DNA from 2 places in the Mesorhizobium sp. BH1-1-4 genome. Region 1 is predicted to be linked to the other one. Evidence: riboswitches for the same ligand, from Rfam matches in the RefSeq annotation. Region 1 holds a riboswitch; the other holds the start of a gene.
What was found. Region 1 has a riboswitch for cobalamin ahead of LB569_RS27895 (DUF1636 family protein). Riboswitches for the same ligand answer to the same signal wherever they lie in the genome.

Region 2: linked by a shared signal. The riboswitch ahead of LB569_RS21420 (aromatic ring-hydroxylating oxygenase subunit alpha) and the one ahead of LB569_RS27895 (DUF1636 family protein) in region 1 are both predicted to bind cobalamin.

The regions. Positions count from the first base shown of each region.
Region 1 is NZ_JAIUIN010000026.1:28,546-35,954, forward strand. Features, by position in the region: gene LB569_RS27885 (cobaltochelatase subunit CobN) at 1-1,207, opposite strand, end outside; gene cobW (cobalamin biosynthesis protein CobW) at 1,226-2,278, opposite strand; gene LB569_RS27895 (DUF1636 family protein) at 2,275-2,709, opposite strand; cobalamin riboswitch at 2,747-2,952, opposite strand; gene LB569_RS27900 (winged helix-turn-helix domain-containing protein) at 2,982-4,181, opposite strand; gene LB569_RS27905 (NADH-quinone oxidoreductase subunit A) at 4,517-4,882, shown strand; gene LB569_RS27910 (NuoB/complex I 20 kDa subunit family protein) at 4,873-5,454, shown strand; gene LB569_RS27915 (NADH-quinone oxidoreductase subunit C) at 5,459-6,061, shown strand; gene LB569_RS27920 (NADH-quinone oxidoreductase subunit D) at 6,061-7,251, shown strand; partial or broken gene nuoE (NADH-quinone oxidoreductase subunit NuoE) at 7,252-7,409, shown strand, end outside.
Region 2 is NZ_JAIUIN010000013.1:129,341-136,749, reverse strand. Features, by position in the region: gene LB569_RS21435 (DUF680 domain-containing protein) at 1-126, opposite strand, end outside; gene LB569_RS21430 (DUF680 domain-containing protein) at 195-401, opposite strand; gene LB569_RS21425 (DUF680 domain-containing protein) at 474-677, opposite strand; cobalamin riboswitch at 1,163-1,365, shown strand; gene LB569_RS21420 (aromatic ring-hydroxylating oxygenase subunit alpha) at 1,479-2,726, shown strand; gene LB569_RS21415 (hybrid-cluster NAD(P)-dependent oxidoreductase) at 2,747-3,847, shown strand; gene LB569_RS21410 (PqqD family protein) at 3,989-4,420, shown strand; gene LB569_RS21405 (serine kinase) at 4,454-5,503, shown strand; gene LB569_RS21400 (glycosyltransferase family 2 protein) at 5,500-6,252, shown strand; gene LB569_RS21395 (glycosyltransferase family 2 protein) at 6,308-7,060, shown strand; gene LB569_RS21390 (glycosyltransferase family 2 protein) at 7,060-7,409, shown strand, end outside.

The DNA of each region.
Region 1 (7,409 bases):
CACTCGACGGCACATCGAGGCCAACGGCATAGCCGGTGCGGCCAGGAGCGCTGGGATAATCGGGAATGAGGATGGCGAGCTTGCGCTCGGCACGGGGCGTCTCCTGAAGGCGTATGAAAGCCGCCACACGCCCCGCCACCTGCGCCACGCGATCCGGCTCCGGCCGGTTGGCCAGCGCGCGATGGCCAAGTGCGGGATCGACATCGCTCTCGCCCTTGAAGGAAATGGCACCGGCAAGGATGCGGCCGTCGAGTTCGGGCAGCACGACATGCATGGCGAGGTCGGCGGGCGCCAGGCCGCGCTGGTTGTTTTCCCAGACATCGCGGCGCGTGGTGGCGACGATGACCTGGAAGACGGGCACGCCAGCGCGGTCGAACAGGGTTTCGACGCCGGGCTCGGCACCGGAGGCGAAAGCGGTCGCGGTGATGATGGCGGCGGGTTTCAGCGAGGCGAGGGCATTTTCGACAAAGGCCAGGGACACCGGGTCTTTCAGGCTGGAGACGAAGATGGGAATCGGGAGCATGCCGCGTTGCTCCAAAGCTTCAAAAAGAGCGTCTATGGGTGCGACATCGGCTGCAAGCAGCATCGATCGGTAGAAAAGAATTGGGACGACGGGAGCGCCGACCATTGAAAGGTCCGGCTTCTCCACGACCCCCAATCCAGACTGATAGTAACCGGCCTTCGGCACACTGACCGGACTGGCGACCGACGTGTCCTGTCCAGCCAGGCCTGCCAGCCTGTGCACCAGCGCGCTCATATTGGCCGGGCCGCCTTCGCGGAAATAGCCGAGAAGGCTGTCGAGGTCGGCGCGCGGCAGCGTCGAGGATTCGATCAACCTGAGATCCTCGTCGTGGCTTTCACCGGGAAGCAGCGCCAGTTTGATGCCGCGTTCGCGGGCAATCGCGGCGAGCTGGTCGCAACCATAACGCCACCAGTCGTAGCCGCCGAGGATGCGCACCAGGATGATCCTGGCGTGGCGGGCCACACTGTCGATCCACAGGTCGACGGACATGGGATGGCGCAGGTCGCGCAGTGACGCGAGCCGCATCGAGGGCAGGCGATCGGCTTGCGCCTTCCATGCCGCCGCCAGTCCGGCGAGATCGCTGTCGGTGAAGGACAGGGCCACGATATCCGCCGGCGTCTGCCGGAGATCGACAGGCTCGGCGAGGTCGTCGAGCGAGGCGGAGGTCGTGGTGAGGATGTGCATCGCGGTCCGTGTCTGAAATCAGCCGGCGAGGATACGTTCGATCGCCGGACGGTTCAGCCCCTTGAGGCCGATGACGACGAGGCGCGAGCGGCGGTCGTCATCAGCCGTCCAGGCACGGTCATAGTAATGATTGACGCGCGGGCCGACGGCCTGCAGCAGGAGCCGCATCGGCTTGCCGCCGACCTCGACGAAACCCTTCACACGGAGGACGTTTTCCTGTTCGGCGGCCTCTGTGACGCGCTTGGCCAGTTCGTCCGGATTGGCGATCGAGGGGATGTCGACGATGAAGGTGTCGAAATCATCGTGCTCATGATCGAACGCGCCGTCATGATGCGACTTGCGGTTCTCGATGTCGTCCTCGACGGCAAGACCAAGCCCGAGCAGCACCGAGGGATCGACCTTGCCATGAGACGTCGGCACGATCTTCACGGCGCGGGCGGAATGCTCGTTGACGATGGCGTTGGCGCGGGCCGAACCGGCGGCATCCATCAGGTCGCTCTTCGACAGGATGATCAGGTCGGCGCAGGCGATCTGGTCCTCGAACACTTCCTCGACCGGATCGTCATGGTCGAGGCTGTCATCCCCGGCGCGCTGCGCCTGCAGGGCGTCCATGTCGTTGGCGACGCGGCCCTCGGCAAGTGCGGGACCGTCGACCACGGCGATGACGCCGTCGACGGTCACCCGGCTCTTCACCGTAGGCCACTGGAAAGCCTGAACCAGAGGCTTGGGGAGAGCGAGACCGGAGGTTTCGATCAGGATGTGGTCGACCTTCGGCGTCAGCGACAGGATCTGGTCGAGCGCCGGCACGAAATCGTCGGCGACGGTGCAGCAGATGCAGCCATTGGCCAGTTCGACGATGTTTTCCTCGGGGCAGGTGTCGATGCCGCACCCTTTGAGGATTTCGCCATCGATGCCGATGTCGCCGAACTCGTTGACGATGATGGCAATGCGCTTGCCGCCGGCATTTTCCAGGAGATGGCGAACCAGTGTCGTCTTGCCGGCGCCGAGGAAGCCGGTAACGACGGTGCAGGGAACGCGGGAGAGATTGCCGGCCGAATTTGGAGCGGTCATGTCAAGTCCTTCAGCATGTCGAGAGGAGGGATGCGGGCAACGAGGCCACGCTTGAGGCTATCGGGCCGGCCCCGCCAGGGAATGAGGCCGTCGGTCGAGGTGGCGAAGAGCTTGGCGCCGGTGACGAGATCGGCGCCGCTGGTTGTGGTCAGGTCGCCGAACACATAGCTCCAGCAGCCGTCGCGCAGGATCGCGGCGCTCAGCCGGCGCTTGCAATTGCCGAGGCATTCGACCGTGCGGATGCGGATGTTCTCGCCCGAGGCGGCCTGGCGCGTGTCTTCCGCCAAAATTTCGCCGGCCCGGGGATTGGCGTCGGAGCCGGTCTCGTCGCGGCACGAGGCGCAGACGATGACGGTCACGCCGGCCAGGGAATCACCCTCGCCGGACAAAACGTCTGTTGTTTCAGCCGAAAAACTGCTGTCGCGATCCAAATCAGGCTCCTTGCCCGGAAAACCCGCCGGGCGATCGGATTCTTGCATTCCAGACGGCAGGTCTCCTGGCTCGCGGGTCATCGCCTTGGGTAGCCGCCTTCCCGGGACAATCCCAGTGGCTTTCGGCCTTGGCTCTTCGCTTACAGTTGCGGGGACAGCCGCGGATTTGGGTTTTCAGCCCGCACCGCATTCCCTCTTGGCTCCTCCCTTTGCTGAGAGGAGACCGTCTGGATCGGATTTAGGCTCTTGCGGGCAGCGGTGTCAACGCGAGCTTACGACACCGTGATGTCGGCCAGCGCCGGGCCCAGATCGCCGGCAGGCGTCACCTCCATGCGTTCGAGGCCTAGCCAGCCCTGCATCTGCTTCAATTCCTCGAAGAGCTGAGCCGCCGTCTCTGGCGGTGCGCCGGGCTCGGCATAAGCCGCGTGGACGCGCAGGACACTGGCCGGCCGGTCAGCCTTGAGGTCGACGCGCGCCACGATCCTGTCGCCAAGCAGGAAGGGCAGGACATAGTAGCCATATTGGCGCTTGTCAGCCGGCGTGTAGATTTCGATGCGGTAGTGGAAATCGAACAGCCGTTCCGAGCGCGAGCGCTCGAAGACGACCGGATCGAACGGCGCCAGCAGGGCGCGGGCCTCGATCTTGCGCGGCATACGGGCGTCCTTGTGAAGGTAAGCCGGCTTGTCCCAGCCCTCGACACGGACCGGCAGCAAGTCGCCGAGTTCGACCAGTTCCTCCAGCCGGCCTTTCATATCGGCCGGCGACAGGCGGAAATAGTCGCGCAGGTCGCCCGATGTCGCCACGCCATGGGCGCGGGCGGAGATGCGCAGCAATTCGCGGTGCGCGTCCTCGGCCGCCGGCACCGGCAGGTCGAGGATCGCCTGCGGCAGCACGCGTTCCGGCAGGTCATAGAAGCGCTCGAAACCGCGTCGGTGCGCCGTGGTGATGCGGCCGGCCCAGAACAGCCATTCGAAGGCGTGCTTGGCGTGGCTCCAGCCCCACCAGCCGCCGGAGCCTTTCTGGCCTTCGAGCGCCGAAGCGGCGATCGGCCCGCGCTCGACGACCTCGCGGTAGATCTCTTCTATATAGGCGGCGTGCTCGCGGCCCCATTTGGCCAGCCCCAGATACATTTCGTCGCCTTGCTCGGCGCGCCGCATGCGCCAGCGCATCAGTGGGTAGGTCTCGACCGGCAGGAAGGAGGCCTCGTGCGCCCAGTATTCGAACACGGTGCGCTTGCGCGTCACGGCGGCGTTGTCGAGCAAGGCGAGGGGATAGGGGCCAAGACGCGAATAGAGCGGCATGTAATGTGCGCGCACCACCGCACTGACGGAATCGATCTGCAGCAGGCCGGTGCGGGACAGAACGCGGGCGAAATGGCGGCGGTCGGGCGTGCCGGCGGGGCGGGGGTCGAGAAACCCCTGCGCGGCGAGCGCGATGCGCCGGGCGGTGGCAAGCGAGATCTTTTCCTTCATGCAGGCGTCACTCTGAGGGTGCTTTGACAAAGATGTGATGGGGTGATTCCAGCCCATGCTAGCAGGGTTTTGGTGGCAATCCTGTCAGGAGAGAAAAGTGGAGTAAAAAGCGAAGGAAATCAAACAGGAGCGTATGAGACCAGTTTCTCCCGGAATGCCGTCCAGCTCGTTGTTTTGAACAAGGTTTGACTTGCTTCGCTGGAAGTGCTGCGCTAACCCTCGCCGCGTTGCAGCATAGGCCCCCTTAAAACGGTTCAGCGGTTAATCTGTCACGCTTCCGCATTAAGGTTCGGTGCTGTAGTCAAAGTGGATTGGCGCCAACGGAAAGCCGCTGCATGAACGCACTTCTCAGTTCGTACCTGCCCATCGTCCTGTTTATCGGCGTGGCACTGGTCGTCGGCCTGGCGCTGCTGGTCGCGCCGTTCCTGGTGGCCTACCGCAACCCGGATCCCGAAAAGCTTTCCGCCTACGAGTGCGGTTTCAACTCGTTCGACGACGCCCGCATGAAATTCGACATCCGCTTCTACCTGGTGTCGATCCTGTTCATTATATTCGACCTGGAAGTCGCCTTCCTCTTCCCCTGGGCAGTGTCCTTCTCGAAGATCGGCATGCTCGGTTTCTGGTCAATGATGGTTTTTTTGGCAGTGCTGACCATCGGCTTTGCCTATGAATGGAAAAAAGGAGCGCTGGAATGGGATTGAACGACAGTTCAGGCACCCTCGTCGCGCCGAAGCCCAAAGGTATTATCGATCCCAACACCGGCAGGCCGGTGGGGGAGGACGATCCCTTCTTCCTCGAAATCAACAATGAGCTTGCCGACAAGGGTTTTCTGGTCACCTCGACCGAGGCGCTGATCACCTGGGCGCGCAGCGGCTCGCTCATGTTCATGACCTTCGGTCTGGCGTGCTGCGCGGTCGAGATGATCCACACCTCGATGCCGCGTTACGATTCAGAGCGGTTCGGTGTCGCGCCGCGCGCGTCTCCGCGCCAGTCCGACATCATGATCGTCGCCGGCACGCTGACCAACAAGATGGCGCCGGCGCTGCGCAAGGTCTACGACCAGATGCCGGAGCCGCGCTACGTCATCTCGATGGGTTCGTGCGCCAATGGCGGCGGCTACTATCACTATTCCTATTCGGTGGTGCGCGGCTGCGACCGGGTCGTGCCGGTGGACATCTACGTGCCCGGCTGCCCGCCGAGTGCCGAAGCCCTGCTCTACGGCATTCTTCTCCTGCAGAAGAAGATTCGCCGCACCGGCACGATCGAACGGTAAATCCATGGCCGCATCCCTTAGCGAACTGTCGACCTATCTCGGCGAGAAGCTGCCTGGGCGCTTCAGTGACGCTGTGCTCGCTTATGGCGAGCTTACCGTTCACGTCGAGCCGGAAAACCTGATCGAGGTGATGGCCTTCCTGCGCGACGATGCGCGCTGCCAGTTCATCTCGATCATCGATGTCTGCGGTGCCGACTATCCGTCGCGGGCCAAGCGCTTCGACGTCGTCTATCACCTGCTTTCGCCGAAGCAGAATGTTCGCATTCGCATCAAGGTGCAGGCCGACGAGGAGACGATGGTGCCTTCGATCACCGGCGTCTATCCCGGCGCCGATTGGTTCGAGCGCGAAACTTACGATCTCTATGGCGTGCTGTTCTCGGGCCATCCGGACCTGCGCCGCCTGCTGACCGACTACGGTTTCGAAGGCCATCCGCTGCGCAAGGATTTCCCGCTCACCGGTTTCGTCGAAGTGCGTTACGACGACGAAGCCAAGCGCGTCATCTACGAGCCTGTGGAACTGAAGCAGGAATTCCGCAATTTCGATTTTCTGTCCCCATGGGAAGGCACGGATTACGTGCTGCCAGGGGATGAGAAGGCAAAGCAGTAATGGCTGAAACCTCCGTTCGCAACTTTAACATCAATTTCGGACCTCAGCACCCTGCCGCGCATGGTGTTCTGAGGCTGGTTCTGGAGTTGGACGGCGAAGTGGTCGATCGGGTCGATCCGCATATCGGGCTCTTGCATCGCGGTACGGAAAAGCTGATCGAGGCAAAAACCTATCTGCAGGCGGTGCCTTACCTCGACCGGCTCGACTATTGCGCGCCGATGAACCAGGAGCACGCCTTTGCCTTGGCGGCCGAGCGCCTGCTCGGCATCGAGGTGCCGAGGCGCGGCCAGCTGATCCGCGTGCTCTATTGCGAGATCGGCCGCATCATGTCGCACATTCTCAATGTGACGACGCAGGCAATGGACGTCGGCGCGCTGACGCCGCCGCTGTGGGGCTTCGTCGAGCGCGAAAAGCTGATGGTGTTCTATGAGCGCGCCTCCGGCTCGCGCATGCACGCCGCCTATTTCCGCCCCGGCGGCGTCCACCAGGATCTGCCGCGCCAGCTGGTCGAGGATATCGGCAAGTGGATCGATCCATTCCTGAAGTCGATCGACGATCTCGACAAGCTGCTCACCGGCAACCGCATCTTCAAGCAGCGCAATGTCGATATCGGCATCGTTTCGCTGGAAGATGCTTGGGCCTGGGGCTTTTCGGGCGTCATGGTGCGCGGCTCGGGTTCGCCATGGGACCTGCGCAAGTCGCAGCCCTATGAATGCTATTCGGAGATGGATTTCGACATCCCGATCGGCAAGAACGGCGACTGCTACGACCGTTACCTCGTTCGCATGGAAGAAATGCGCCAGTCGGCCAGGATCATGCGCCAGTGCGTCGATCTCCTGCTCGGCAAGGAAAGCACCGGCCCGGTGTCGAACCTCGACGGCAAGGTGGTGCCGCCCAAACGCCAGGCGATGAAGCGCTCGATGGAAGCGCTGATCCACCATTTCAAGCTCTACACCGAGGGCTATCGCGTGCCGGCCGGCGAGGTCTATGCGGCGGTCGAGGCGCCGAAGGGCGAGTTCGGCGTCTATCTCGTCTCCGACGGCACCAACAAGCCGTACCGCTGCAAGCTGCGCGCGCCGGGTTTCGCGCATCTGCAAGCCATGGATTTCCTGTGCCGCGGCCACATGCTGGCCGACGTCACCGCCGTTCTTGGCTCCCTCGACATCGTGTTTGGTGAGGTCGATCGCTAAATGTCAGTCCGCCGTCTCGCAGAAGCCAGCGTCCAGCCAGCGTCCTTCGCCTTCAACAAGGCGAATGCGGCGGCGGCCAAGCAGTGGATCAAGAAATATCCGAAGGGGCGCGAGCAGTCGGCGATCATTCCGCTGCTGATGATAGCGCAGGAGCAGGA
Region 2 (7,409 bases), on a different contig from region 1:
GGCGGCGTTGTCGGTCGAAGTGACAACCGCCTGGTTGGCACCGTTCGAACCAAAGTTGTCGCTACCGGCGAAGGCGCTGCCGGAAAGGGCCAGGACGGCGGCGGCAGCAATGAGGATCTTGTTCATTCTAAATACTCCTGAATTTTTGAAATCAGTCGGACCGGCGGGCGAACCCACCGGCCGTGGGATTGGGATTAGTGACCGAAGAGGTTGCGGTCGCTGCCCTGCTGAACGGGCGCCTGGGTGGCCGGAGCCGACTTGCCGATCGACGCGGTGGCCGCGTTGTCGGTCGAAGTGACAGCCGCCTGGTTGGCACCGTTCGAACCAAAGTTGTCGCTACCGGCGAAGGCGCTGCCGGAAAGGGCCAGAACGGCGGCGGCAGCAATGAGGATCTTGTTCATCTTAAATACTCCTGAATTTGTGGCGTCCACCGGCGCGGCAGGGCAATCCCGCCGCGTGCCGGGGAGCGGCTATTAGTTGTTGCCGAAGAGGTTGTGATCGGCACCCTGGACAGGCGTCTGAGCAGCCGGCTGCGACTTCTTGGTCGAAGCGGTGTACGAGCTGTCGACAGAGGTGGCAGCAGGGGTCGCGGCGCTCGAACCATAATGGTCGCTACCAGCAAAGGCGCTGCCGGAAATAGCCAGAAGGGCTGCGGCAGTGAGAACAATCTTTTTCATTTTGGGGTACTCCAGTATTTTTTCCGTCCGTCTAGCGGCGTGTCTTGGGATTAAAAATCGCGTCGTTCGGACAGCCCCGATGTGGGAGAGCACCTTTGCCGTTTCCAATCACGAAGTTGTTCCGCGTGGACCATGACTCCACCACTTGAAATTGTACCAGGCCCTTTTACGTCCATTGTTTTTCTTCGCTATATCAACCGGTTAACTGGAACCACCGCTTCGATCACCGACTGTGTCGAAGGCCCTGCGTTCACACCGTCCTGCACGCACCGTCAACAGAAACGAACCGTTCGGTTCGATTTTAGAATCTGCTAATAGTCACTTTTCGTAACCGTTAACCTTTTTCGCCGCCGGCAACGGGTCGAAAACGGTGCCGGCGCGGCTTCCCATAAAGACGCCTCCATCGGCCGGAACCATCCAGCATGCGTGTCGCGCCGCATGGAGGCGATGTCGCTTTCATGCCGATGTCGCAAACCCTGTCGTGATTAAATCATTCCATCTCAGGTGCCGCTGCGTGACGACGGAGCGGAGAATTGGGAAGCCGGTCAGATTCCGGCGCTGCCCCCGCAACGGTGGTGGAGTTCAAGTCGCAACGGGAGACCACTGGGCGAAGGCCTGGGAAGGTGTCGCGATGGTCCGCAAGGACGACTCCAGAGCCCGGAAACCAGCCCGAGATCGCTAGAACTCGACTGATCGCGGTGGGCGGTCAAGGGGCGGATGATGTTTGTCCGGCTTTTGCCGGCTTGCGCTCAATCCTTCCTCCATCACCACCAGTTCAGTCCTTGAAAATGAGGACAGGACATGGATGCGCGCAACGACATGCTGAGGCTCTTGAACAGCCGCAGACAAGGCTTTTCGCTGGAACAGCCCTTTTATACCGACCCGGACTACTTCAAGCTGGACATGGAGCTGATCTGGTATCGCGACTGGCTGTTCATCGGCCATGATTGCGAGTTGCCCAAGCCGGGCAGCTTCATCACCGTGCAGATCGGCGACTATCCGGTCGTGCTGGTGCGTGACCAGCAGGGCAAGATCAACGCCTTCCATAATTCCTGCCGTCATCGCGGCAGCCGCGTCTGCAACAGCGACAAAGGCATGGCCGCCAAACTGGTCTGTCCTTACCACCAGTGGACTTACGAGCTTGACGGCCGGCTGCTGTTCGCCCGCCAGATGGCCGACGGGTTCGACAAGAGCCAGTTCGGGCTGAAGCCAGTCGCCTGCGAAAGCGTCGCCGGCTATGTCTTCATCAGCCTGGCCAAGGAGCCGGCGGACTTCGCGCCGATGCGGGCGATGATCGAGCCCTATCTGCAGCCGCACCGGCTCAGCGAGGCCAAGATCGCCTTCGAGAGCACCATCATCGAGAAGGGCAACTGGAAGCTGGTCTGGGAAAACAACCGCGAATGCTACCATTGCGCCGGCAATCATCCGGAATTGTGCAAGACCTTCCCGGAAGCGCCGACCGTGACCGGCGTGCAGGGCGCCGACAGCGATCCGGAAATGCTGGCGCATTGGGCCAAATGCGAGGCTGTTGGCCTGCCCAGCAAATTCCGCATCGACCCGGCTGGACAATACCGTGCCACCCGCGCGCCGTTGCTGCGCGATGCCCAGAGCTACACGATGACGGGCAAGCGGGCGGTGAGCAAGAACCTGTCCGACAGCGTCTCGGCCGACCGGATCGGCACCTTGATGCATTACCACTATCCGACGACCTGGAACCATATCCTGGTCGATCATGCCGTCACCTTACGTGTGCTGCCGGTCAGCGCCACAGAAACGGCGGTGACGACGAAATGGCTGGTGCACAAGGACGCGGTAGAGGGCGTCGACTACGATCTCGCCGACCTCACCCATGTCTGGACCGAGACCAACGACCAGGACCGCCGCATCGTCGAGGAAAACGCCTTCGGCATCCTGTCGCCGGCCTATGAGCCCGGCCCCTATTCGGAGCTGCATGAAGGCGGCGTCATCCAGTTCGTCGACTGGTACGCGCGCTTCATCGGCCCGCGCCTTGCCGAAGGCGGCCGGCCGGCGCTGCGCAGCGTGGCATGAGAGGCTGAGGGATGAATGCCATGACCGACCTTGGCCTCTATCGCCATCTCGACCAGATGGCGCCGTGGAACGACAGGCTGCAGGTGCTGGAAGTGACCGGCGTCAGCGATGAGGCGCCCGGCGTCAAGACCTTCACCTTCCGCTCCGACAACCAGACCTGGTTCCGTTACAAGCCGGGCCAGTTCGTGACGCTGGAACTGCCGACGCCGGACGGTCCGCTGATGCGCACCTACACGCTGTCGTCGTCACCGTCGCGGCCGTTCTCCATCGCGGTGACGGTGAAGGCGCAGGCAGGCAGCATCGGCACACGCTGGATGTTCGATCACCTGACCCCCGGCTCGCACGTCAAGGCCTATGGACCGAGCGGCGATTTTTCGTTGCACTGCCACCCGGCGGCGAAATATCTGTTCATCTCGGCCGGCTCCGGCGTCACGCCGATGATGTCGATGCTGCGCTGGCTGAACGATTGCGCGCCCTGGACCGATGTCGGCTTCGTCAATTGCGCGCGGCGTCCCGAAGAGATCATTTTCCGCAAGGAACTCGAACTTTTGGGCGGCCACATGCCGGGCCTGTCGCTCGGCTTCATGATCGAGGAGCGGTCGAGCCGCGAGGGCTGGTACGGCCATATGGGCCGCATCGATGCCATCCGGCTGCCGCTGCTGGCGCCCGATTTCCGTGAACGCGAGATCTTCTGCTGCGGCCCCGATCCCTTCATGCGTGCTGTGCGCGGCATGCTGGAGGCCGCCGGCTTCGACATGGCGAGATACCATCAGGAAAGCTTTGCCGCGCCGACCGTCGAGGAAATCCAGGCGCCGTTCGCCTCGCCGGAGCAGGACGGTGCGGCAGCTCCCGTCGAAGCAGCAACACCTATCCGCTTCGCGATGTCGGACGTCGATGCCGAGTGCGTCGCCGGCCAGACCGTGCTGCAGACGGCCCGCGCCTCGGGCGTGCGGATCCCGGCAGCCTGCGAATTCGGCCTGTGCGGAACCTGCAAGGTGAAGAAAGTCTCCGGCGCCGTCGAGATGAGCCACAATGGCGGCATCCTCGATCACGAGATCGACGACGGCTTCATCCTGGCCTGTTGTTCCAAGCCACTGTCGGCACTGGAAATCGAGGTTTGATCCGGCTGGCCTTCGACTGATCCCGCATATGGCCGGCGCCTTACCGGCAAAGGTTACCTTGCCAAGGAACAACCGAAAGTTTACAGGCGTTGTCGGTGGAACGGGTCCTGCTGGCGGGCAGGAATGCTAAGCGGGGCGACAATGATGCATGAATCCCATGCCTATGCGGTTGCGAGCCGGGATATCGTTTTCGAATCCTTCGATGGCGAGGCCGTGGTGCTCAACCTTGCGAATGGCAAGTATTTCGGCTTCTCCGATTCCGGCAGCAAGGTGTGGCAGGCACTTTCGTCCGGAATGGACGCCCGGGCTCTGGTCGGGCTTACCGCGGGCGGCTCGACAATAGGCCAGGCCCAACTCGATCACTTCATAGCGCAATTGCTCGAACTGGGCTTGCTGGTGCCTTCCGACGCGACGGTGCAGCCATTGCCGGACGAATTGGCCGCCGAGCTGGCCGCCACGAACGAGCCGCTCGATGTGAGCATTCACGACGACCTCGCCGACCTGATCGTCATTGATCCCATCCACGAGGTCGAGGAACCACTCGGCTGGCCGGCGGTCAAGCAGGCTTCCTGACGGGCCGGCCGCTGCCGTGATGGAAGGCGCTTGATGCCGCGCGTCACGCTGGAAACCTTGCCCGATTACGGCCGGTATCTCCTCGCCGCCGCCGAAAATGCGGGCTTGCGCTATCCGACCACATGCAAGGTCAGCCTGCCCCTGTTGGAACTGACCGTGCATCTCGGTCACGGCGTGCTTGCCGATGCACTGGGCCATGCATTTGTCGAAGCCGGACGTGATCGGCCCGAACCGGCCGCGTGCCGCGTCTTCATCGCTTATCCCGGCATCCACGGCATTCCGGAGCCCGCGCGATGGGGCGACGCGCATTTCACCGAGCACGGTTTTGCCAAACGGCTCGCCGAAGCCGGGTTGCGCGGCCACTATTTCCACGACCTGGATTTCTGGCAGATCTACGATCCGCACCGTAGCGTTGGCGTGCAGCTGATGGCGTCGGCCGATGCCTTTCCGCCCTGGGAGCCGGGGGCGCCGCTGCGCGCCTTCCTGCACTGGGAATATGCCGCGCGCGGCATGCGGCTGACCCATGCCGGCACGCTCGGCATCGACGGCAAGGGTATCCTGCTCGCCGGCGCGGGCGGGGCGGGGAAATCCGGCACTGTCGCCGCCGGCCTGCTCAATGGGCTCGACAGTGTCGGCGACGACTATGTGCTGATCGATCTCGTCGGGGGCGTGACCGCGCGGCCCCTTTTCTCCACCCTGAAACAGGACGCGCGAGGTTTCGCGCGGCTGGGCCTGCAACAGAGGCTGGCTGAGCAAGGCCCGCTGAACTGGCAGGGCAAGCACACGTTTCACATTGGCGACGTAACGCCCCGCCCGGTGCCCGCGATGCTGGACATCGTCGCGCTGGTGGTGCCACATATCAGCGGTGGCGGAGCAAGTTCGATCATGCCGGTGTCACGCAGGGATGCCATGATTGCCTTGGCGCCGTCCGGCATCGCCCAGATGCCGGGCGAGCGCGAAAGCGGCTTTCGCTTCTTCAGCGAATTGACCCGCCTCTTGCCGTGCTTTCGTTTGTCCCTCGGCACCGACCCGGCAGAAATCGCCGGCGCGATCGAGAATTTCCTGACGCGAGGCCTCTCGTGAAGCTCAGCGTGATCATGCCGGTGTACAATCGCGAGCGCTATGTCGTCTCGGCGCTGCGCTCCCTGATCAGGCAGCGCGCTGACGCCGACTTCGACATCATCGTCATCGACGACGGCTCCACGGACGCCTCGGTGGAGGCGATACGGTCTGCGATGCGCGAGGCGTCCTGCATCCGCCTGGTCCTGCAACCCAATATGGGCGTCGCGAGGGCGCGCAACGCCGGGCTTAGACACTTGCCGCCGGATGCCGGGTTTGTGTCATTCCTCGATTCCGACGACATCTCGCTTGCCGGACGCTTCAAGACGGATCTGGCTTGCTTCAAGGCCGAGCCGGGCCTTGACCTGACCTACTCCCTGATGACCCTGGCCGAGCAGATAGACGATGACAGGATGGAGCCGGTAGCGGGCAGTCGCACTGTAACGCTGCGCGGAATTTCAATGAGCACCGGCCTGTTCAGCAGGGCGCTTATCGATCGCATAGGCTATTTCGACGAGGAATTCGATCAGTGCGAGGACACTGACTATCTGTTGCGCATCTTCGAAACGGGTCCGAATTACCGCCTTCTGGAGACGGTCGCGATCTACTACAGGCGCCATGCCGGCAATATCACCGGGAAGCGCGAGAGCCGGCTCCGCGACCACATGCGGGCGATCCACAAATCGATCCGGCGACGCAGGGCCAACCCATCCCTGCGTGAGATTCCCGGCATTTTCGAGCTCAAGAGCTCGCCCGACTGGCGGGTGCTTTAATGCGGTATATCTCGCGATCAAATCGGATGGTGCAGCAGCGGCCGCGAGGTCGCGGATGAGGCTGAGCGTGATCATGCCGGTCTACAATCGCGAAGCCTATGTGGGCGCCGCGCTGCGTTCGCTGCTCAGGCAAGGCGACGCCGCCGATCTCGACATCATCGTCGTCGACGACGGTTCGACCGACGGTTCGGTCGAGGCCGTGCGCGCGATGATGCATGATCATTCCTGCATCCGGCTGTTCCGGCAAGAGAACATGGGGGTGACGCGGGCGCGCAACAGCGGGCTCAGGCTGCTCAAGCCCGAGGCAGACCTGGTCTCGTTCCTCGATTCGGACGACATCTCGCCGGCCGGGCGCTTCGAGGCGGATGTCGCGTTTTTCCGGAAGAATCCCGATCTCGATCTGACCTACTCAAGGATGATGCTGGTCGACAAGATCGATGACGGGATCCTGGAGCCCACGGCGGACAGCAACAGCATCACGATTCGTGGCATTCACCTGTCGGCGGCGATCTTCGCGCGCCGGCTCGTCGCGCGCATAGGTGATTTCGACGAGGATTTCGTCCAGGCCGAAGACACCGACTACCTGCTGCGCGGTTTTGAGATCGGCCCCAGATACGTGCTTCCCGACACGGTCGCACTCTACTACAGACGGCATGCCGGCAACATGACGAGGCAAGAGGACGTCCAGTCGCGGGAATTCCTGCGCGCTATCTATAAATCCATGAAGCGGCGCAAGGCCGACCCGTCGCTACGGCCGATCGAAGGTATCTTCGAGCTGGACAAACTGACAGATTGGCACTCCCTGTGATGGACGGATACGGCGTCGTCATACCGGCCTTCAACGCCAGCGACACTATCGCCGAGACGCTGCGGTCGGTCGCGGCCCAGACGGTGCGGCCTGAACTGGTGGTGATTGTCGACGACGGATCGACCGACGACCTCGCCGCGGCGATCGGCGGAACGGACCTGCCGCTGCGCCTGCTGCGCCAGGCAAATGCCGGGCCGGGCAGCGCCACGACCAGGGGCATCGCCGCGCTGTCGACGCCGTTCATCGCGACGCTCGACGCCGACGATCTGTGGCTGCCCGCCAAGATCGAAACACAGCTCGCGCATCTCGAGAGATTTCCCGCGGCATCGGGAGTTTTCTGCCAATGGCG